DNA from 4 places in the Rhizobium anhuiense bv. trifolii genome. Region 1 is predicted to be linked to each of the others. Evidence: predicted binding sites of a transcription regulator. Region 1 holds the regulator's gene; each other region holds the start of a gene.
The links. The regulator PhoB, encoded in region 1, activates phosphate uptake and scavenging genes when phosphate is short. The targets are predictions, from matches to a motif close to TGTCATNNANCTGTCAT.
Positions count from the first base shown of each region.

Region 2: the regulator PhoB is predicted to act here: its motif matches at 1,637-1,653, upstream of NE851_RS17780 (alpha-D-ribose 1-methylphosphonate 5-triphosphate diphosphatase).
Region 3: the regulator PhoB is predicted to act here: its motif matches at 1,949-1,965, upstream of NE851_RS08705 (DUF2794 domain-containing protein).
Region 4: the regulator PhoB is predicted to act here: its motif matches at 3,215-3,231, upstream of NE851_RS28330 (acid phosphatase).

Region 1 covers NZ_CP098803.1:831,259-837,162, forward strand. The annotation lists gene pstA (phosphate ABC transporter permease PstA) at 1-357, shown strand, start outside; gene pstB (phosphate ABC transporter ATP-binding protein PstB) at 373-1,188, shown strand; gene phoU (phosphate signaling complex protein PhoU) at 1,233-1,946, shown strand; gene phoB (phosphate regulon transcriptional regulator PhoB) at 2,094-2,777, shown strand; gene NE851_RS12695 (GcrA family cell cycle regulator) at 3,038-3,571, opposite strand; gene NE851_RS12700 (aspartate aminotransferase family protein) at 3,995-5,194, shown strand; gene argF (ornithine carbamoyltransferase) at 5,235-5,904, shown strand, end outside.
Region 2 covers NZ_CP098803.1:1,849,897-1,855,800, forward strand. The annotation lists gene NE851_RS17770 (FAD-dependent oxidoreductase) at 1-847, opposite strand, end outside; gene NE851_RS17775 (PadR family transcriptional regulator) at 858-1,472, opposite strand; gene NE851_RS17780 (alpha-D-ribose 1-methylphosphonate 5-triphosphate diphosphatase) at 1,711-2,880, shown strand; gene purN (phosphoribosylglycinamide formyltransferase) at 3,669-4,340, opposite strand; gene purM (phosphoribosylformylglycinamidine cyclo-ligase) at 4,337-5,410, opposite strand; gene NE851_RS17795 (AI-2E family transporter) at 5,656-5,904, shown strand, end outside.
Region 3 covers NZ_CP098803.1:610-6,513, forward strand. The annotation lists gene NE851_RS08695 (Bax inhibitor-1/YccA family protein) at 125-853, shown strand; gene NE851_RS08700 (GNAT family N-acetyltransferase) at 961-1,518, shown strand; gene NE851_RS08705 (DUF2794 domain-containing protein) at 1,525-1,926, opposite strand; gene NE851_RS08710 (DUF1223 domain-containing protein) at 2,310-3,050, opposite strand; gene acnA (aconitate hydratase AcnA) at 3,375-5,904, opposite strand, start outside.
Region 4 covers NZ_CP098803.1:3,973,783-3,979,686, reverse strand. The annotation lists gene NE851_RS28335 (hybrid sensor histidine kinase/response regulator) at 1-3,102, opposite strand, end outside; gene NE851_RS28330 (acid phosphatase) at 3,282-5,186, shown strand; gene urtA (urea ABC transporter substrate-binding protein) at 5,375-5,904, shown strand, end outside.

The DNA.
Region 1 (5,904 bases):
TCGATCCGCGCCGCAGCCCTCGGCCTCGGGGCTTCCAAGATGCAGATGGTGTTCCACCACGTTCTGCCGCTCGCCATGCCCGGCATCCTCACCGGCACGATCATCGGCCTGGCGCATGCGCTCGGCGAAACCGCGCCGCTGCTCCTGATCGGCATGGTCGCCTTCGTCGCCAACGCGCCGACGACGCCGCTCGATCCCTCGACGGCTCTGCCCGTACAGGTCTATATGTGGGCCAACGAGGCCGAACGTGCCTTCGTCGAGCGTACTTCGGGTGCCATCATCGTTCTGCTCCTGTTCCTGATCGTCATGAACATGGGCGCCATCCTCTTGCGTCGTCGCTTCGAGCGCCGCTGGTAAACGGAGTTAAACATCATGAACATGTTGACGGAAGCTGCAGTTGAAAAGGCGCTGGATCACAAGATGAGCAACGTCCCGTATAAGATGATCGGAAAGGATGTCTCGGTTTACTACGGCGAAAAGCGCGCGCTTTTCGATGTGAACCTGAACATCCGCGAAAACACCGTAACCGCCCTGATCGGCCCGTCCGGCTGCGGCAAGTCGACCTTCCTGCGGAGCCTCAACCGCATGAACGACACGATCGACGGATGCCGCGTCACCGGCAAGATCACGCTCGATACCGACGATATCTATGATCCGGATATCGACGTCGTCGAACTTCGCGCCCGCGTCGGCATGGTCTTCCAGAAGCCGAACCCGTTTCCGAAGACGATCTACGAAAACGTCTCCTACGGCCCGCGCATCCATGGCCTGGCCAAGTCGAAGGCCGATCTCGACCAGATCGTCGAGACCAGCCTGCAGCGCGCCGGCCTCTGGAACGAGGTCAAGGACCGCGTGCATGAATCCGGCACCGGCCTGTCCGGCGGTCAGCAGCAGCGCCTCTGCATTGCCCGTGCCGTCGCCGTCAGCCCTGAGGTCATCCTGATGGACGAGCCCTGCTCGGCGCTCGACCCGATCGCCACCGCCAAGGTCGAGGAACTGATCCACGAGCTGCGCGAGAACTACACGATCGTCATCGTTACCCACTCCATGCAGCAGGCCGCGCGCGTCTCGCAGCGCACCGCCATGTTCCACCTCGGCAATCTCGTCGAGGAGAACGACACCGACAAGATGTTCACCAATCCGGACGATCCGCGCACCCAGGATTACATCATGGGTCGCTTCGGCTGATCCTGGCGTCACCAAGCCTTTCCGTTATTCGAGGATAAAGCCCCATGGCATCGACACATATTTATTCTGCCTATGATGATGATCTGAAGTTCCTGTCCAGGCGGATTTCCGAAATGGGCGGCCTGGCCGAGCAGATGGTCGCCGAAGCCGTGCGGGCGCTGGTCAACGGCGATACCGCGCTGGCGCAGAAGGTCATCTCCGACGATGTGATCCTCGATCACGCCGAACGCGAAATCGGCGACAAGGCGATCGTCACCATCGCCCGCCGTCAGCCGATGGCCGCGGACCTGCGCGAAATCATGGGCTCGATCCGCATCGCCGCCGATCTCGAACGCGTCGGCGACCTCGGCAAGAACACCGCCAAACGCGTCATCGCCGTCCAAAGCACCGGCGTTCCCCGCAAGCTCGCCCGCGGCCTCGAGCATCTCTCCGAACTGGCGCTCGTCCAGCTCAAGGAAGTGCTCGATGTCTACACCAATCGCTCCGCCGACAAGGCGAACGCGATCCGCGAACGCGACAACGAGATCGACGCGATGTACACCTCGCTGTTTCGCGAGCTCCTGACCTACATGATGGAAGATCCGCGCAACATCACCAGCTGCACGCATCTTCTCTTCTGCGCCAAGAACATCGAGCGCATCGGCGACCACGCCACCAACATCGCCGAGACGATCTTTTACATGGCGACAGGTGCGCAGCCGGAAGGCGATCGTCCGAAAGACGACAGCGCCAACACCGTCGGCGCGGTAACCGAATAACCGCCCGGGCCGGACGGCCGGGCTAGAAGCTTGCGTGCGCGCCCATCCGGGGCGCGCAAAGAGGTCGCAGCCAATTCTGAATTTGCGCAGGGTGCATTGCTTGAACCATCCCCGGTTCAAGGATCATGCGCGAGGAGACCGACACGCATGATCCCGAGAGTTGCAGTTGTTGAAGACGAGGAAGCCCTGAGCGTGCTTCTTCGCTACAATCTCGAAGCGGAAGGCTTCGAGGTCGATACCATCCTTCGTGGCGACGAAGCCGAAATGCGGCTTCAGGAGCGCACGCCCGATCTGCTCATCCTCGATTGGATGCTGCCTGGCGTCTCCGGCATCGAACTCTGCCGGCGCCTGCGCATGCGGCCGGAAACCGAGCGCCTGCCGATCATCATGCTGACGGCGCGCGGCGAAGAGAGCGAGCGCGTCCGCGGGCTTTCGACGGGGGCCGACGATTATGTCGTCAAGCCCTTCTCGACCCCCGAGCTCGTTGCCCGCGTCAAGGCGATGCTGCGCCGCGCCCGTCCCGAGGTGCTGTCGACGGTGCTGAAATGCGGCGATATCGAACTCGACCGCGAAACCCACCGGGTCCATCGCAAGACCCGCGAAGTCCGCCTCGGCCCCACCGAATTCCGCCTGCTGGAATTCCTGATGTCGTCGCCGGGCCGGGTCTTCTCCCGCTCGCAGCTTCTCGACGGTGTCTGGGGCCACGATATCTATGTCGACGAACGCACCGTCGACGTCCATGTCGGCCGCCTGCGCAAGGCGCTGAATTTCTCCAACATGCAGGACGTCATCCGCACCGTCCGCGGCGCCGGTTATTCGATGGAAGCCTGAGGGCCTCCATTCTGATTGCTGACAACGTCGCTCGAGCTAGCGTCTGCCCCTCACCCTAACCCTCTCCCCGTAAAACGGGGCGAGGGGACGTGCCCTGCGACAGGTTAGCGGGGAACGGAGAGGTCGCGGCATATCCCCTTCGCCCCGCAAGCGGGGAGAAGGTGCCGGCAGGCGGATGAGGGGCAGCCATCCGCGCGAACCAATAACCACAAAAAAACGGGCCAGTCGGCCCGTTTCTCATGTGCGGCGATGTTACCCGCTCAGCTGGCCCGCGCTGCTGCCCGGCGGCGTTCGTTGACCGGCTGGTAGGCAAGCTTCTGGTGATAGCTGCAATAGGGCGAATTGTCGGGGGATTCGCAGCCGCAGAAGTGGAAGTCGTCCTTCAGCGGATCGCCGACCGGCCACTTGCAGGTGCGTTCGGTCAGTTCCGTCAGGCCGAGGCGTCGGGAAATCGGAACGACCACGTTGCCTCTCGGCACGTATTCCATTTCCTCGATCGTTTCGATCTCGATCTCTTCCTTCAGCATCGTCGCGCCCTGCTGGCGGGTAACGGTGCGAGTGGCGACCCGTGAGGCGTAGTTCGGCGCGCGCGGCGCAGAAGTATTGCGTTTCGGCGTTCGGGCGGCATTGGCGGTACCGCCGGCCTTGGCACGGCCGGGGAGGCTCAGCCGATGCACCTTGCCGATGACCGCGTTTCTGCTGACGCCACCAAGTTGTGCCGCGATCTGGCTGGCGCTCAGTCCTTCGGCCCAGAGCTTCTTGAGTTTCTCGACCCGCTCGTCTGTCCAGTTCATGCCCTGTCTCCACCTTTTGCGTTGGTGATGGCAGAATCCCTCACCGTTGTCCCGGAAGGCTCCGAAACAAGAAACGCTTGATCAATTTTGGTGACTAGTTCCGCCGCATGCAGTCTAGTAATTGAACTTTAACCTAGTGTGAGGCTGACTCCGTGACAAGAGTCGCATGAATCCGGATGAATCGAATTTCAAGTTTTCCCCAACTTGCTGCCCCGGCGTGGCATTTCTGCAATAATGCCTGTTGAGGACGGATAATGCTGCTGTACAAGCTTGCTGCATGCGCTAAGGGCGCAGTTTTGTTGACATTGCAGCGCGAAAAGGAAATAGTGCCAGTCGCCGCCGCAAGGCGGCATTTTTGATTTTTCGGGCCTGGTTTTCTTAGCCGGAGTCCGGAGCTTGATAACATCGATGGGAGATCGCGCTATGGCTGAAGCCGCGCCGCTTTATGACACCTATTCTCGTGCCCCGTTGCGGTTCGAGCGAGGCGAGGGCGTGTGGCTGATCACCGAAAGCGGCGAGCGATATCTCGATTTCGGCGCCGGCGTCGCCGTCACTTCGGTCGGCCACAGCAATCCGCATGTGGTCGGCGCGCTGAAGGAGCAGGCCGACAAGGTCTGGCATCTCTCCAACATCTATGAGATCCCCGGCCAGGAGCGTCTGGCCAAACGGCTGACCGACGCCACCTTCGCCGACAAGGTGTTCTTCACCAATTCGGGCGCCGAGGCGCTCGAATGCGCGATCAAGACGGCGCGCCGTTATCAGTATTCCAAGGGTCATCCCGAGCGCTTCCATATCATCACCTTCGAGGGCGCCTTTCACGGCCGGACGCTGGCGACGATCGCCGCCGGCGGCCAGGAGAAATATCTTGAGGGCTTCGGCCCCAAGGCGCCGGGTTTCGATCAGGTGGCTTTCGGCGACATCGAAGCGGTGCGCGCCGCGATCACCGATGCCACCGCCGGAATTCTCATCGAGCCGGTGCAGGGCGAGGGCGGCGTGCGTCCGGCCACCCCCGAATTCATGAAGGCGCTTCGCCAGATCTGCGACGAAAATGGCCTGCTGCTGATCCTCGACGAGGTCCAGACCGGGGTCGGGCGCACCGGCAGGCTCTTCGCCCATGAATGGTCGGGCGTCACCCCCGACATCATGGCGGTCGCCAAGGGAATCGGCGGCGGTTTCCCGCTCGGCGCCTGCCTTGCCACAGCAGAGGCTGCCTCCGGCATGAAGGCCGGCACGCACGGCTCGACCTATGGCGGCAATCCGCTCGCCATGGCCGTCGGCAGCGCCGTGCTCGACATCATTCTCGCCGATGGCTTCCTCCAGCAGGTGCGCGACGTCGCGCTTGTCTTCCGCCAGGGCCTCGCCTCGCTGAAGGACCGTTATCCCGATGTGATCGAGGATATCAGAGGTGAGGGGCTGTTGCTCGGCGTCAAGGCCGCCATTCCCTCAGCCGAACTGCTGCAGGCGATCCGCGCCGCCCATCTGCTCGGCGTGCCCGCCGGCGACAATGTCATCCGTCTTCTTCCGCCCCTCGTGGTCACCGCCGAGGAAGCCCGCGAGGGCCTTGCCCGCATCGAGCGCGCTGCCGAGAGCATTCGCGCCTCCAAGGTCAAGAAGACGGCTTGAAGGGATTGCCGCCTGCGGGCGCAGCACAGGTAAGAAGACTATGGCTCCTAAACATTTCCTCGATCTTTCGGCGGTCACGTCAGCCGATCTCAGAACCATCATGAACGATGCGCTCGCCCGCAAGCAGGCCTTCAAGGCCGGCACGGGCGACAAGCCGCTCGCCGGCAAGATGCTGGCGATGATCTTCGAGAAGCCGTCGACGCGCACCCGCGTCTCCTTCGATGTCGGCATGCGCCAGCTCGGCGGCGAAACGCTGTTCCTGTCCGGCACCGAGATGCAGCTCGGCCGCGCCGAGACGATCGGCGACACGGCCAAGGTGCTATCGCGTTATGTCGATGCGATCATGATCCGCACCACCGAGCATTCCAGGCTGCTGGAGCTTGCCGAGCACGCGACCGTGCCCGTGATCAATGCGCTGACGGATGACACCCATCCCTGCCAGATCATGGCCGATATCATGACCTTCGAAGAGCATCGCGGCCCGATCAAGGGCAAGACCATCGCCTGGACCGGCGACGGCAACAATGTGCTGCATTCGCTGGTCGAAGGGGCGGCGCGCTTCGGCTATCGCATGAACATGGCCGTGCCCCTTGGCTCGGAGCCCAAGGATCACTATCTGAACTGGGCCCGCAATGAGGGCGCCGAAATCATGCTCTGCCATGATGCCGACCGTGCGGTCGCCGGCGTCGATTGCGTGGTGACCGATACCT
Region 2 (5,904 bases), 1.0 Mb from region 1:
GCCAGTCCCGGGTGAGTTTCAAGCCCAGTTCTCTCAATTGTTCGCCGCTCAGACCGGTCGGGTCCTGCGGCCAGTTCTGCCGAGCGCCCCATACTCCCCAACCGACGCTGTCCTCGTCGAGTGCTTCGACGAAGTCCGGCCAACGAGCAACAAAACCTGGGTCGCTTCTAGTGTCGGCGAACTCGAGCGAGTGAATGATTGCGCCGAAGCCCATCGGCGCCATGATCAGCGACATGCCTTGAAACATTTTGTCCGACAGCAGAGCTTTCGTCGCGACCGTCATCGGAATTTTGCCCCCGAGCGACACGATCCCCGTGTCTTCCAGACGCGCTTCCGGCAGACGTTGCTTGCGTACAGTCGAATTCGTGCCGTCAGCGCCCACCAGTACATCTCCCGTCGCGAGACTTCCATCCTGAAAGCAAGCTATGACCGACCCGTCGGCGCTGTTTGTGTAACTTTGAAGCGTCTTCCCGAAGAAGACGTCGTCTTCAAGTCCTCTGAGCAGAACCCGCCTCAGCGTCTTTCGAATGACGTTCTTTTCACCGTCGAGAGTGTTCGGGCCTGCATCATCGATATCGAAGCTCAGGACTTCGCCCAGTTGTTCAGTGAGCATGTTGAAATAGCGTGGCGACCTGGCGCAGGTGGCGACATAGAGATCGTAGAGTTCGCCGGGGACACAGGCTTTTAGCGCGCGGCTTCCAGCCGGGCTGATGCCGACGCGATAACCACCACTGTCGGTGCTCGGCGCAAAGTCGCGCTCATATACCGCTATGCAAACCCCAGCCTGCTTAAGCAGATGTGCGAGTGCCAAACCGCCGGTCCCGGCGCCGATAATCAAAACCTTCATGGTGTTGGTCCTAGTCGAGTTTGGGGGCGATGGAGAATTTGGCGGCGATCTGTCTCAACCACTCCTCTGTCCAGGTGATACGCTGGGCGCTGAGGTCCCCGACAATGCCACTGACCCAGGATAATTCGGCTGCGTGGATCGCTCGGAGATATTCCATCTCGAGAAGGAAGAGCCTTGGAACAGCCTGAGCTTCCTGCAAGACGTCGTCGATCCTGCGAAGTTCCGACTCGATGGCTTTTGCTCTGAGCTCAAGCTGGCTCGCCACATCATCAGGCGTAAGCAGCGGAAGAAATGACATCGCCGCGGGGAATTCCGGATATTCTCGCGTCAGGGTCGACAATATCGCCCGCATCCATTCCAGCGCGATTTCGCGGCCTTTCTCGGTTATCTCGTACACGGTTCGCTCTGGACGCTTGTCGTCCCGGACTGTTTTCCGCGGGATGATCAAGCCCTCGCGTTCGAGCCGCTGGATTGTTTGATAAAGGCTCGTCCTCTGCGTGACATTGATCACTTCGTCCTTGCCGCGCTCCTTGATGAGCCGCTGCATTCGGTAAGGATGCATTGGCTCTTCCATGAGCATTGCAAGGACGGCGAGCGCGACTGGAGAGCGTTTGATAGATGTCATAGTAATAATACTACTAGTTTATTTATAACTAGTCAATTCGAAGGCTCCAGGTCGCTGGATTCGAGACTCGCGCTGTTTGAAACGATGGTCGTGAATCCGCGCGGCGAGCGCATTCAACCAATTCCAAAGCGCAAGTTTCCGCTTTAAGGTGATCGCGCTCGAAATTTCATACGACTGTCACGAAGCGGTTTTATCCGCTGCGGCTTGTCAATCATCGGATGCGGTCAGGAGAAAGCCCATGTGGCTCAGCAATTTCACTCTCGTTCTCCCAAACGAGGTGGTGAGTGAAGGTGCCGTGCGTGTTGAGGATGGCGTCATCGCTGAGATCAGGCCGGAGCCGGTCGCCGCCGCTGCCGTCGATGGCGGCGGACGGCTGCTGATGCCCGGATTCGTCGATCTGCACGGCGACATGATCGAGCGCGAGATCGCCCCGCGGCCGAACGCGACGATGCCGATCGATTTCGGCATCCACGAACTCGACAAGAAGCTTGCCGCCGCCGGTGTCACGACCGCCTTTGCCGCCGTCTCTTTTGCGACCGAGAGCGTCTACGGCCATGTCCGTTCGCTGGAGACGACCTCGGCAGTGATCGAGGGCATCAACCGTCTGCGCGATGATCTGCTGATCGACCACCGCGTCCATGCCCGCTACGAAATCACCAATGTCGGTGCAGCCCCGGCACTCGAGCGTCTGCTGAATGCCGACCAGATCGACATGGTGTCGCTGACCGACCACACGCCGGGCCAGGGCCAATACAACAATCTGCAGAGCTACATCCTCAGCATTTCCGAGCGCCGCGCCATCTCAGAGGACATGGCGGCGGAGATCGTCGCCAAGCGCATCGCCATGCGCAACAATCCTGACATCGAGGCCAAGCTGAAGGAGATTGTCGCGCTGTCGCTGAAGCACAAGCTGTCGCTTGCCTCGCATGACGATGACAGCGTCGAAAAGGTCGCCGAAATGCATGATCTCGGCGTGACCATCAGCGAGTTTCCGGTCACGGCGCCTGCGGCGGAAGAGGCGCGCCGCCGTGGCCTCTGGACGCTGATGGGCGCGCCGAACGCGCTGCGCGGCCAGTCGATGTCGGGCAATCTCAGCGCCCTCGATGCCGCAAGGGCCGGCCTGCTCAGCGTCATCGCCGCCGATTATCATCCGGCCGCCTTCGTGCCCGGCATCTTCAAGCTTGCCGACATGGTGGAAGGCGGCCTGCCGGCAGCCGTTGCCATGGCGACCGGCAATGCGGCCCGCTCGGCCGGTCTGTCGGATCGTGGCGAGATCGCCCTTGGTCAGCGCGCCGATCTCGTCGTGGTCGAACCGGGCGATATCAACCGCATCCGCGCCACTTTCCGCGCCGGCCGCTTCGTCTACAGCGACGGCACGCTGCATCCGCTGCGGGCTTTGGCGGCTTAGCTGCACGTCTGAGCGTCGAAATAATCCCTCCACCACAGAATGACGAGATCCCGGCTAAGCTGGCTTTCTCGTCGACGGTACCCCGACTATCACATAACTCCGGAACAAGACGCCAACGATGCGGAGTCAAGATGTCATCTGAGCCGAGATTGCTGCACAAGGAGTGGGGGCTGCTGCCGCTCGTTTTAAGTGGAATCGCGACAATATGTGTAATTGTTGTGTCAATTTACTACGACAACCAATATGGTATCCCGAAAGTCTATATAGGTGGCAAATATATACAATGCGAAAAATCGGCTGCTTCCTTATTGAATGCGATTATATTTGTATATAAGTATCCAGGATTTGTTCTGATATTTATTTCTTTGATTTCTGTTGTTTTTTGTTATATATATGACAGGGGAATATTTGTTTTTGTTGTAATATATTTTGTAATATTCAACTATACATTTGCTACGATATTGAGCGGATCCAAGATTGTTTTAAGTCAAGCTTCAGTAGAGACGCTGTGTGAGAGGGGAGGTTACGGCTCGGTCGCGATTCACCTTCCTCTATTGTTTTTGTCCTCTTACGTAATCATTGGAAATATTGTTCTGGTGGCCAAGCGATGGCTCAGAAGGAGAATCAAGAATACCTGATACCACAGGATGGAATCAGTTGGCTGACCTCTGTGATTATTTTGGGGTCATAGCGGCGAGCGCTGCTCAATTCTTTCCGAAAGCTCCGGTGTTGAGATCAGTAGGGAAGACCTGATAAAGTTACAGGCTTTCAGAAAATAGCGCAGCAATCTAAGCGCGGTCGCCGATCAGCGAAATCAGCTGTGCCTTGGGTGCGGCGGTCGAGGCCTCCGCGCCGACGGCCTTGCCGCCTTCCATCGTCACCCGGCCTTCGGCAAACAGCCGCAGCGCCTGCGGATAGATTTGATGTTCGATGGTGAGCACACGCGCGGCAAGGCTTTCGGCTGTGTCGCCCGAGAGAACCGGTACGACCGCCTGGCCGATCACCGGCCCTTCATCCATGCCCTCGGTGACGAAATGCACCGTGCAGCCCGCGATCCGCATCCCGGCGTCGATCGCCCGCTGATGCGTATGCAGGCCGGGAAACAGCGGCAGCAGGGAAGGGTGGATGTTGAGCATCCGGCCTTCGTAACGCTGGATGAAAGTTGCCGTCAGTAGCCGCATGTAGCCTGCCAGGCACAGAATGTCGGGCGAAAGCTCGTCGAGCGCCGAAAAGATCGCCGCCTCATGCGCGTCCTTGCTGGCGTAGTCCTTGCGGGGGAAAGCGAAGGTGGCGATGCCTTCGGCATCAGCCTTGGCAAGCCCGCCGGCATCCGCCTTGTCGGAGATCACCCCGACGATCTCGGCCGGATAGTCGGCGGCCTTCGCCGCCGCAACCAACGCCATCATGTTGGAGCCGCTGCCTGATATGAAGACGACGACGCGTTTGCGCGGTGCGCTCATATCGCAAGCGTGCCCTTGTAGACCGTGCCGGCAGCGCCTTCGTCGCGGGCGATCATGCGGCCGAGCGTGATCACAGTCTCGCCCTCGGCTTCGAGGGCGGCCGAAACGGCCGCGACGTTCTCGACGGCAACGACGGCGATCATGCCGACGCCGCAATTGAAGGTGCGCAGCATTTCCCTGGATTCGACGCCGCCCGTCTTGGCGAGCCACGAAAACACCGCTGGAACCTTGACGGCATCAAGATCGATCTCGGCGGCTAGGTGTTTCGGCAAGACGCGCGGAATGTTTTCCGGGAAACCGCCGCCGGTGATGTGCGCCAGCGCCTTGATGGCGCCGGTCTCGCGGATCGCCTTCAGAAGCGGCTTCACATAGATGCGGGTCGGCTCGAGCAGCGCTTCGCCGAGCAGCCTGCCTTCGGCAAAAGGTGCGGCGGCGCTCCAGTCGAGGCCGGACAGTTCCACGATCTTGCGTACCAGCGAAAAGCCGTTGGAATGGACGCCGGAGGAGGCGAGGCCGAGGATCACGTCACCCTCGGCGATATCGCCCGAGGGCAGCAGCTTGCCGCGTTCGGCAGCACCCACGGCAAAACCGGCGAGATCGTAGTCGCCGGAGGAATACATGCCGGGCATCTCGGCGGTCTCGCCGCCGATCAGCGCGCAGCCGGCCTCGCGGCAGCCGGCGGCAATGCCGCCGACGATGGCTGCGCCCTGGTCGGGGTCGAGCTTGCCGGTCGCGAAATAATCGAGGAAGAACAGCGGCTCGGCGCCCTGCACCACGAGATCGTTGACGCACATGGCGACGAGGTCGATGCCGACGGTGTCGTGATAGTCGGCATCGATGGCGATCTTCAGCTTGGTGCCGACGCCGTCATTGGCGGCGACCAGAACCGGATCGCTGAAGCCCGCCGCCTTGAGGTCGAAGAGCCCGCCGAAGCCGCCGATCTCGCCATCGGCGCCGGGACGGCGCGTCGAACGCACTGCCGGCTTGATCTTCTCGACGAGGAGGTTGCCGGCATCGATATCGACGCCTGCATCGCTATATGTCAGGCCGTTTTTCCCAGACTGGCTCATGCTGGTCTCCGATGGCTATTTCAGGCGGCAAACGTGCCGCGTCATCTGCCGGTCGCAATTGCATGACAGGGGCGTTTATGCAAGCGTTGCATGGCAAAAGCCCCCAATTTCCCGCGTCTCCCTCCACCCTTTCCGGGATTTGACGCGACAGGGTTGACCATCTTTGCGCCTGCATCCTATGTGCTGAATGGCCGCTTCGGATCGGATGCGGCGTTTGGCGGCGGCGAGCAATCAACGGGGAAGCGATGCCACAGCATGTCAGCGGCAACAGTCTCAAGCGTCAGATCTTCTTCTGGCTGGCAGTGCTCGTCTTCTTCATCGTCTTTCTCTATGTCTTCAGCTCGATCCTGCTGCCTTTCATCGCCGGCATGGCGATCGCCTATTTCCTCGATCCGGTGGCCGACCGGCTTGAACGCCTGGGCCTGAGCCGCATGATGGCGACCATCGGCATTCTGGTCGCCTTCGTCATCGTCTTCGCCTTAGCGCTGATGATC
Region 3 (5,904 bases), 830 kb from region 1:
GCAAGCCTCTTGTTTGCAATGGGCGAAAGCCTCATATTATCCGCAGGCATGCTGGAGCTCCGCAGCGGCGCCCGGGTCGAAAACCCCGACACCGTATTTCCATCGGAGCTTGTAAGAGGAAACTATGGCTGATCTCCGTAACTATCAAAGCCGCGCTCAGACCGGCGAGATGATTGATCAAGGCCTGCGCGCTTATATGCTCAAGGTCTACAACCTGATGGCGCTGGGTCTGGCGATCACCGGTGTGGCCGCATATCTGTCGTTCCAATTCGCTTTCGCCAATGGCGAGCTGACCGCTTTCGGTCAGGCGATCTATGTGAGCCCCTTGAAGTGGGTGGTCATTCTGGCGCCGCTGGCTCTGGTGTTCTTCCTGAGCTTCCGGATTCATACCATGACGGTGGCCGCCGCCCAGACGACCTTTGCGGTCTACGCCGCGCTCGTCGGCCTGTCGCTCTCGTCGATCTTCCTGATCTACACCGGCCAGAGCGTCGTTCAGACCTTCTTCGTCACCGCCGCCTCCTTCGGCGCGCTGTCGCTTTACGGCTACACGACGAAGCGTGACCTGTCGGCGATGGGCTCGTTCCTGATCATGGGTCTGTTCGGCCTGATCATCGCTTCGCTTGTTAACATCTTCCTGGCTTCGTCGGCTGTGCAGTTCGCGATCTCCGTTCTCGGTGTTCTGATCTTCGCAGGCCTCACCGCCTACGATACGCAGCGGATCAAGGAACTGTACCTGGAAGCCGATGACGTTGCCGTGGCCGGCCGCAAGGCGATCATGGGTGCGCTGACGCTCTATCTCGACTTCATCAACCTCTTCATGTTCCTGCTGCAGTTCATGGGCAACCGTAAATAAGCAGGGCAGACTGAGTTCGAAAAGGCGGCTTCGGCCGCCTTTTTTGTTGCGCAGGCTTTCGCGGAGTGGTCTTAGGAAACCTTACTTTTCCCGATGGATGCCGCCGAATGTCATTCCGCCTGCGCGATGCCTCCCAAGCCGATATCCCCGCCATTGCCGATATCTATCGCGAATCCGTCCTCAACGGCGTCGCGAGCTACGAGATCGTGCCGCCTTCCGAGGCCGAGATGGCGCTGCGCTTTTCGACGATCATCAGCCAGCAATATCCCTACATCGCGGCCATCGGCACGGACGGAACCCTGCTCGGCTACGCCTATGCTTCCGCCTTTCGCACGCGTCCGGCCTATCGCTGGATGGTCGAGGACTCGATCTATCTCGTGCCTGAGGCCCGCGGCCGGGGCATCGGCAAGGCGTTGCTTGCCGAGCTGATTGAGCGCTGCACCGGCCTCGGCTTTCGGCAGATGACGGCCGTCATCGGCGGCGCCAGCCCCGCCTCGATCGCGCTTCACAGGAAGGCCGGCTTCGAGGAGGTCGGTCTGATGCGGGGCACCGGCTACAAGCACGGCCGCTGGCTGGATACGATGTTGATGCAGCGTGGCCTCGGCGAGGGGATGACGACCGATCCGGATCCGTCCGCCTATCCCGGCACGCTGTTTACCGGTTGATGCGGCTTATTTGTCGACCAGCTTCAGGGCCTTGTCGAACACCTTCAGCACCTGGTTCAGCTCGTGACCGCGCTTCAGGATCGTGCCGTGGACGTTGATGACGGAATAGGCGCCCTGCTTGGCGGCGAGCTTCGGGTTTTTCTCGATGCGGAAGAGCGGCATTTCGCCGGAACGCTTGAAGACGGAAAAGACCGCCCTGTCCTTCAGGTGATCAATGGCGTAGTCGCGCCATTCACCGTCACCGACCATGCGGCCGTAGATCCAGAGGATCGCGTCCAGTTCGCGCCGGTGGAAGGTCACCGGAATCGGGTCCTTGCTTTGCTTGTATTCCCTGAGATCGACGACGACTGAGGAACTATTGTCGACGGAGCGGCTTTCGCCGTGTCGCAAATCCGGCTGATCTGTCATCAGTCTCCCAAGGCCTCCGCATGTGACAGGAGAGTGACAGTTTGCCCGAGCCGCCGCAAATTGCAAGAGCGCCAGCCGTCACATTCGGCCGCACCACAGCGCCGCGCGTCTCTCGCGCAAAGACGCTGCAGCACTTTGAATCTGCGCATCATGCCTTCTAAAAGTTGGGTCCGAATTCGGAAAGCATGATGTCCTGGATAGGCTCACGCTTTCTCCGCAGCGCCGCATTTCAGTCAAAACAGCGCCTCATTTGCAGGAGATTTATGAATTCCAGTTTGGCGCCAGCGCGCCAAAGGGCCCGGCGGAGCGTATCGACCTTAACCCCAGCCCCGAATACGCTCGGCCGGGCCGCCCCAGCACTTCATCCACAACCGGATGAAATCTCAGATATTTTTGCCAGCCATGACAACGGTCGCGCCGAGGATCGCAGCCGGATCGCCGTCTGCGGTCGCCGATTGCAGCAGGATCGCGCAGCCCTCGAGCTGCGGCCGCTGCAACACGCTGGCCGGCAGCGTCAGACTGGTTGCCTTGCCGTCCCACATGCCGATGGTTTCGACATTGGTGACGCTGTGCAGGTAGGAAAGCTTCCGGCCGCTGTTCTCGCCCTTTTCGACGTCGATGGTCTTTTCCTTGTCGAAATAGACCATCACGACATTGGCCTTGCCCTGTCCCGCACCGATCTTGATCTCCAGCTCGTCGCCGCGCATCGCGGCGTTGATCGGAACGGTCAGCCCGTTGCCTTCGCTGCTGTAGGTGTCGATCTTGCTGTTGATGCCGTTGAGATCGGCGCCGGCCAGATGGCCGCGTCCGTTGACGATCGCCTGCGGCGTGTAGACGTTGCTGCGGCCCATCGTTCTGGCATAGCCATATTGCCGTTCGGTGTTTTCCTTGGAGCTCAGCGTATCGGCCCAGCCGAGATAATTCCAGTAATCGACATGATAGGCGAGCGCGATGACATCGCCCTGATTCACCAGCGTGCGGAAAGCCGCATCAGCCGGAGGACAGGAGGAGCAGCCCTGCGCCGTGAAGAGTTCAACGACACCTTTCGGCGTGCCGTCTTCGGCCTGCAGCGGGCCTGACAGAACAACGCCAGCGATCAGCGGAATCAAAAAACGGGGGGACATTCACCTGCACCTCTTTTTCAGCGCCGACAGCGTGTTGGAACCGCAGGCCCTGACATATGAACGTACGAATAATCCTTCCGGGTCCAAACGAAAAGTCACGAACGGGTGAGACGGAGCTCCACGGGAACTTGCGGAAAACAAATCATCGTGAGCCCGTCCGAATACTGTCGCCACACAGAAAAGCCGCCGGAAACTGCTCTCCGGCGGCCATTATCAATCAAGTCTCCTAAATCCGGATGAATCTGAATCCGGATTTACATCAAAGAAGAAGAGCATGATGTCGTCCGAAAACCGCTCACACTTTTCGGCATCATGCTCTGAAAATCAGGCAGCGAGATCGCGCAGAACCGTCTGCAGGATGCCGCCATTGTTGAGGTAGATCACTTCGTCGAGCGTATCGACGCGCGACAGCAGCGGAACCTCCTTCACGGTGCCGTCGCCATAGGTGATCTTGGCGATCTTCTTCTCGCGCGGCTTGATCTTTTCCAGACCTTCGATGGTGACGAGTTCATCACCCTTGAGGCCGAGGCTCTGCCAGGTCGTGCCCTCTTCGAAGACAAAGGGAATGATGCCCATGCCGACCAGGTTCGAGCGATGGATGCGCTCGAAGGACTGGGCGACCACCGCCTTGACGCCGAGCAGGTTGGTGCCCTTGGCAGCCCAGTCGCGCGAAGAGCCGTTGCCGTATTCGACGCCGGCGAAGATGACCAGCGGCACGCCTTCCTGCTTGTACTGCATCGCCGCGTCGTAGATCGAGGTTTCTTCCTTCGACGGATAGTGGATGGTGTAACCGCCTTCCTTGCCGTTCGGGCCGAGCATGTGGTTGCGGATGCGGATATTGGCGAAGGTGCCGCGCATCATCACTTCATGGTTGCCGCGGCGCGTGCCGTACTGATTGAAGTCGGCAACGGCGACGTCGTGACCGAGCAGGTAGGCGCCTGCCGGCGATGCCGCCTTGATCGAACCGGCCGGCGAGATGTGGTCGGTGGTGATCTTGTCGCCGAACAGGCCAAGCACGCGAGCGCCCTTGATGTCGGAAACGCCGGTGCCCTTCTTGCCCATGCCGACGAAGTAAGGCGGGTTCTGGACATAGGTCGAATTGTCGTCCCAGGCATAGGTCTGGCCCGGCGGAACCTGGACGGCTTGCCAGTTGACGTCGCCCTTGAAGACGTCGGCATATTTGCTTTCGTAGAGTTCGCGCGTCACGTATTTCAGGATGAACTCCTGGACCTCCTTCGAGGTCGGCCAGATGTCCTTCAGGTAAACGGGATTACCGTTCTGGTCCTCGCCGATCGGCTCCTTGGTCAGATCCTTCTGCACCGTACCGGCCAGCGCATAAGCGACGACGAGCGGCGGAGAGGCCAGATAGTTCGCCTGTACGTCGGGCGAGATACGGCCTTCGAAGTTGCGGTTGCCGGAGAGAACGCCGGAAACGATGAGGCCCTTGTCGTTGATCGTCTTCGAGATCGGCGCCGGCAGCGGACCGGAATTGCCGATGCAGGTGGTGCAGCCGAAGCCGACGAGGTTGAAGCCGAGCTTGTCGAGGTCGGCCTGCAGGCCCGACTTGGCGAGATATTCGCCGACGACCTGGCTTCCCGGTGCCAACGAGGTCTTCACCCACGGCTTCGTCTTCAGGCCCTTGGCAACAGCGTTGCGGGCAAGCAGGCCGGCAGCGATCAGGACCGACGGATTGGAGGTGTTGGTGCAGGAGGTGATGGCAGCGATCGCCACGTCGCCATGGCCGAGATCGAAATCCGTGCCTTCGACGGCATAGCGGTTCGAAAGCTGACCGGGCTTCTTGTAGTCCGTGTCCATCGAGCCGGCGAAACCGGAAGCGATGTTCTCCAGCGAAATGCGGCCTTCCGGACGCTTCGGGCCGGCCATCGATGGCACGACGTCACCGAGATCGAGTTCCAGCGTGTCGGTGAAGACGAGCTCGGAGCCATCGCCCTCACGCCACATGCCCTGCGCCTTCGAATAGGCTTCGACGAGCGCGATACGGTCCTTGGTGCGGCCGGACATGTTGAGATAGTTGATCGTTTCGCCGTCGACCGGGAAGAAGCCGCAGGTGGCGCCGTATTCCGGGCCCATATTGCCGATCGTCGCACGGTCGGCGAGCGGCATGTTGTCCATGCCGGGGCCGAAGAATTCGACGAACTTCGAAACGACGCCCTTCTTGCGCAGCATCTGCACGACGGTGAGAACGAGGTCGGTCGCGGTGACGCCTTCCTTGAGCTTGCCGGTCAGCTTGAAGCCGATGACCTCAGGCAGCAGCATCGAGACCGGCTGGCCGAGCATCGCCGCTTCCGCTTCGATACCGCCAACACCCCAGCCGAGAACGCCGAGACCGTTGATCATCGTCGTATGGCTGTCTGTGCCGACGCAAGTATCGGGATAGGCGATCGTCTCGCCGTCCTCTTCCTTGGTCCAGACGGTCTGACCGAGATATTCGAGATTGACCTGATGACAGATACCGGTGCCGGGAGGCACGACGCGGAAGTTCTTGAAGGCCTGCTGGCCCCACTTCAGGAAGCGGTAGCGCTCGCCGTTGCGCTGGTATTCCAGCTCGACGTTACGGGCGAAAGCCTGCGGCGTGCCGAATTCGTCGACGATGACGGAGTGGTCGATGACGAGATCGACGGGAACGAGCGGGTTGATCTTCTCGGGATCGCCGCCGAGCGACACCATCGCGTCGCGCATCGCGGCAAGATCGACGACGGCGGGAACACCGGTGAAGTCCTGCATCAGCACGCGCGCCGGGCGATAGGCGATTTCGTTTTCGACCGCACCCTTGTTGTTCAGCCATTCGGCGACGGCCAGGATGTGCTGCTTGGTGACCGACTGGCCGTCTTCG
Region 4 (5,904 bases), 1.6 Mb from region 1:
GGCGAGCTTGTCGCGCAGTTGGCGGATGTCGACCGGCTTGCCGATCGCGTCGTTGTGGCTGTCGTCACTGTCGATCAGAGCGGCCGCGTCGCCGATATTGGCCGAAAGCATCAGCACTGGCGCCGTCTGACCGGCCTCGCGCAGACGCGAGACGAGCTGCCAGCCATTCATCCCGGGCATCAGGATGTCGACGAGGAAAAGATCCGGTATGATGCCCTCGATCAGCGTCAGGCATTCGCCGCCGCCTGCCGCCGTCAGCACGATGAAATCGAGAGGCGCCAGGATTTCGCGCATCATCTCGCGATGGTCTTCGTTGTCGTCGACGACGACGAGCGTGCGCCGCGGGCCGTCGTAGCCGGCGATCCGCTTTTCCTGCGGTGCCGCGGCCGCAACGCGCATGACGGCAGACAGCATCAGCCGCACGCGGAAGGTCGAGCCTTCGTCCTTCACGCTCGAAACCGAAATCTCGCCGCCGAGCGTGTTGGTCAGAAGCCGGGTGATGGTGAGTCCCAGGCCGAGCCCCGGCATCGGCCGCACGCTTTCGGCCTCGCCGCGCTGGAAGGGTTCGTAAATGCGGGGCAGGTCTTTCTCGGTAATGCCGCGGCCGGTATCGGCGACGGTGAAGGTCGCGACCTGGCTGCGATAGCCGACATCGAAGGTGACGCTGCCTTCGTCGGTGAATTTGATGGCATTGGAGAGCAGGTTGACGAGGATCTGGCGCAGGCGCTTTTCGTCGGTGCGGACGAATTGCGGCAGAGCGGCTGAGCGATCGTGGATGAAGGCGAGCCCTTTTGCCTGCGCTTGCGGGCGGAACATATCGACGATCTGGTCGAGGAAATCCTGGATGTTGATCTCGTTGGAATAGACCTGCAGGCGGCCGGCCTCGATCTTGGAGATATCGAGCAGGCCGTCGATCAGCCCGGAAAGGTGTTCGGCGCTGCGGCGGATGACCTTGATCGAGGATTGGCGCGGCGCCGGGATGGTCTCGTCGCGCTCGAGAATCTGGGCATAGCCGAGCACGGCGTTCAGCGGCGTGCGCAATTCATGGCTGAGCCCGACGACATAGCGGCTCTTGGCGCGGTTGGCGGCCTCGGCCGTCTCCTTGGCATTCTGCAGGGCGGCGTCGGTCTTCTTGTGGGCGGCGATTTCCTTGAGCAGCAGCGTGTTCTGGCGCGAGGATTCCTCCTCGGCGACGACGCGGCTGTCATGGGCGAGCACATAGAACCAGCAGACGACGCCTGAGATCACCGAGAAGACGAAGAAGACGATGAGGATCGTCCGGTTGACGACCTCGGCCGTCTCGGGTGAGGCGGCGGCGACCTGATGGGCGATCATCGCCAGGATCGCGCCGATGGCGGTCAATGCCAGCACGACGGCGATGCCGTAACGGCCGAGGCGCGTCGTCAGCTTTCCGACAATGGTATCCGGCAGCAGCGCCTTAGCGACGGTGCCGACCTGCGCGTTGAAACGGGCGGCCGGCTTGCACATGTCGTGGCAGCGGCTGTCGAGTGAGCAGCAGAGCGAGCAGATCGGTGCGGCATAGGCCGGGCACCAGGCCATGTCCTCCGGCTCGAACGGGTGTTCGCAGACCGAGCAGGTGATGTTCGTCAGGTTCTTCCAGCTCTGGCGCGGCTTGCGGGCGAGATAGAATTTGCCTTTGGTCGCCCAGGCGATGACGGGCGACGCGATCAGCGCGATGACCAGGGTGATATAGGGAGCGAGCGAGGCGGCGATCTCGCCGAAGGCGCCGAAATGGGCAATCAGCGATACCGTCGCCGACAGCGTCATGGCGCCGAGGCCGACGGGATTGATGTCGTAGAGGTGGGCGCGCTTGAACTCGATGCCGGGGGGAGCCAGCCCCAGCGGCTTGTTGATGAACAGATCGGCGGAGATCGTGCACAGCCAGGCCATGGCGATGATCGAGAAGATGCCGAGCGTCTCCTCCAGCAGCCGGTAGATGCCGAGTTCCATCAGAAGCAGGGCGATGGCGACGTTGAAGACCAGCCAGATGACACGGCCGGGGTGGCTGTGGGTCAGCCGCGAGAAGAAATTCGACCAGGCGAGCGAGCCGGCATAGGCGTTCATCACGTTGATCTTCAGCTGCGAGACGACGACGAAGGCGGCCATCAACAGCAGCGCCGCATTGTGCCAGGGGACCATGTAGCCGAAGGCGGTCAGATACATTTGCGCCGGGTCGGCGGCGCGGTCGAGGGGGACGCCCGAGGTGAAGGTCAGCACGACCAGGAAGGAGCCGGCAAGCAGCTTCGGCGCGCCGATGATGACCCAGCCGGGGCCGGCCAGAAAGACCGCCAGGCGATGGCGCCACTTGCGCTGCGGGTCCGGCGGCAGGAAGCGCAGGAAGTCGGCCTGTTCACCGATCTGCGACATCAGCGCCAGGATGACGGCGGAGGCCGCGCCGAACTCGACCAGATCGAATTCGGCGATGGTGCCCGGCGGGCCTGAGGCGTGACGAATGCCGGCGAAGGCGCGCCAGAGGTCGAATTTTTCCCAGTCCAAAAAGGCGATGAAGATGAAGGGCAGAATATTCAGCACGATCCAGAAGGGCTGGGTCATCAGCTGGAACTTGCTGATCAGCCGCACGCCGTGCGTCACCAGCGGGATCACCATGACGGCGCTGATGATGTAGCCGATCCAGAGCGGGATGCCGAGGGTAAGCTCCAGCGCCCCGGACATGATCGATGCCTCGATCGCAAACAGCATGAAGGTGAAGCTCGCATAGATCAGCGAGGTGATGGTCGAGCCGATATAGCCGAAGCCCGCGCCGCGCGTCAGCAGATCGATGTCGACGCCGTGGCGGATGGCGTAGCGGCTGATCGGCAAGCCGATCGCCAACATGGCGATGCTGGCGACGATAATGGCATAAAAGGCGTTGGTGGTGCCGTAGGAGAGGGTGATCGCACCGCCGATCGCCTCAAGCGCCAGAAAGGAAATCGCGCCGATCGCCGTCTGCGAGATGCGCTGCGAGGAGAAATGGCGGGCGCTTTTGGCGGTGAAGCGCAGCGCGTAATCTTCCAGCGTCTGGTTGGCGACCCAGCGATTATATTCGCGTCTTACCGGAATGATGCGTTGGCGCGCTGCCATGTCTTCCTTTCGGCATTCCGGTTGGGGCTCATCGTCTCTCCGGCAGTTTTGGCGGGATGGGCGGGAAAGGCAAGAGGCGGGTGCCGGCTGGTTCACAGAATGGCAATATTTTTGCAATTGATCTGTCACATAAGCGCTCTAACTCTCCCGGCGTTCGTTCAACCATTTCGGGTATCACCATGTCTGTTTTAAGCCTTTGCCGCCTGAGCACCGCCCTTGTCTGCCTTCTTTCCATCGTGCCATCGCTTGCCAGCGCCGAGCAGGCCACGGCGGCGAAAGTTCCTTATGCGGAGGCTGGAAACACCAACAAACGTGGTGACGCCTGCTTCTCGACGGCGGACACCAATGCCGCCGTTCACCTCCTCTCCGGCTTCCTCGAAATCTGGACCCCGCGCACGCCTTTCGTCGATGCGGGTGTCGAAGCCCCGGCCAAGGACAATTGTCCGGCGGTTGCCAAGACGGATTGGGACGGTATTCCCGCCAGCAAGACCGACGGCCATATCGTCAACCAGGCCGTCCATGACGCCAACATCGCCTATGTCGTCAATGCGACGCGGGCGCGGACGGCCGATCAGGCGTTGGCCGCCTATCTCGACGATCGGCGCGGCAAGAATGCCAGCATCGTCGATGGTCTCGGTCCGCTGACGGATGCCTGGAAGGCCGGCTCGAAGCAGACCACCACGATCACCGAGGTGGCGGCTGATGCGACGACGGTCAAATACGACGATAAGGGCAACAATCGCGGCGCCGGCAGCAAGCCGGACGCGGAAAACAAGACCGATGCCAACCCGGACATGGGCCTTGCGATCGACTTCATCAACGCCGCAAGCGGCGACGGTTCGACGGAGCCTGCCAAGCGCTATTTCAAATATGGCCGTCCGTATCGCTGGAGTCAGGACGTGTCGGTCGTCCCGACGCTGGAGCCCGCCAAAAGCGGCAAGCCGGTCGAAGACGGCGGTTTCCCGAGCGGGCATACGGCGGAAGCCTGGCGGGATGCACTGGCCATGGCCTATCTCGTGCCGCAGCGCTTTCAGGAAATGATCACGCGCGCCAGCGAACTGGGTGAAGACCGCATCCTTGCCGGCATGCATTCTCCTCTCGACGTGATGGGCGGCCGCATGCTCGGCACCGCCACGGTCGTCTACAATCTGAACAAGGCCGACAACTCAGCGCTGAAGAGCGATGCGTATGCCCAAGCGCAGGCATGGCTCATCGCCAAATCAGGCGTTGCGGATGCGGGTGCGCTCGAAGTCGCCGCGCATGCAGCGCCGCTCGCGGCAGACCGTTTCGCCGATCATGACGCCAACCGCGCTTACGTACTGAAGCGCCTGACCTACGGCCTACCGACGATCCATGCGACCGATCAGCCGGCTCGCGTGCCGCAGGGCGCCGAAGCGCTTCTCGAAACGCGTCTGCCCTATCTGGACGGCGCGCAACGCCGTGACGTGCTTGGCACAACGGCGATTGCATCCGGCTATCCGCTCATCGACGACGCGGAAGGCTACGGCCGTCTCAACCTGTTTGCCGCCGCCGATGGCTATGGCGCGTTCGAGCAGGATGTCACCGTGACGATGGACGCGGCAAAGGGCGGTTTCAATGCGATCGATACCTGGCGGAACGGTATCGGCGGCAAGGGCAAGCTGGTGAAGCGCGGCAGCGGCATTCTCGGGCTTTCGGGCACCAACAGCTATGCCGGCGGCACCGTGCTGGAAGATGGCGTGCTGGTGGCCGGCTCATCCTCGGCCTTCGGTACCGGCGGGCTGACGGTCAATGGCGGTTCGCTCGTTCTGGCGGCCGATAAGCCGTTGACCGTGAGCGGCGATTATCAGCAGCTCGCCAATGCGACAGCGAAGCCGACGCTCGGCGCTAACGGCGCAGGCGCGCTGGTCGTCGCAGGCAAGGCGGTGCTGGCCGGCGATCTCGACGTGACGCTTGCCGATGGCTATGCCCCGACGCCGGGAACGAAGATCGAGATCTTGAAGGCGAATGCCGTGACCGGCACCTTCGGCAAGCTCACGGTCTCCGGCCACAAGGCGAGCCTCTCCTACAGCCCGACAACGGTTACCTTGACGATCGACGGATAATTTCCGGTATCGAGCGGACAGGGCATCGCTGCTGTGGGATGCCCTTCCTGCCCCGGCCTGTCTGTTTGACCCCCGCACCTACGTCATTTTGCGTATGTGTTTTTGCGCTGCAGCACCCGATAGTCCCTTAAGCAACAGTTAATCTCCGTTTCCGGCCTGTTGCGGAACAAGAAGAGGGGCTCAACCTGATGAATCTCAAAACCACTATCACCGGTGCTGCGCTCGGCGCCGTCATGGCGGCATCGGCCGCTTTCAGCGGGGCGATTGCCGCCGACGACACGATCAAGGTCGGCGTATTGCATTCGCTCTCCGGCACCATGGCGATTTCCGAAACGACGCTGAAAGATGCCATGCTGATGCTCATCGACGAGCAGAACAAGAAGGGCGGCCTTCTCGGCAAGAAGCTCGAGGCCGTCGTCGTCGATCCGGCTTCCGACTGGCCGCTGTTTGCCGAAAAGGCACGCGAACTGATCGAAAAGGACAAGGTCGCTGCCGTCTTCGGTTGCTGGACTTCGTCTTCGCGCAAATCCGTGCTGCCGGTCTTCGAAGAGCTGAACTCGCTGCTCTTCTACCCGGTGCAGTATGAAGGCGAAGAATCCTCGCGCAACATCTTCTACACCGGTGCGGCTCCGAACCAGCAGGCGATCCCGGCCGTCGACTACCTGATGAACACCGAAGGCGTGAAGCGCTTCGTGCTCGAAGGCACCGACTACGTTTA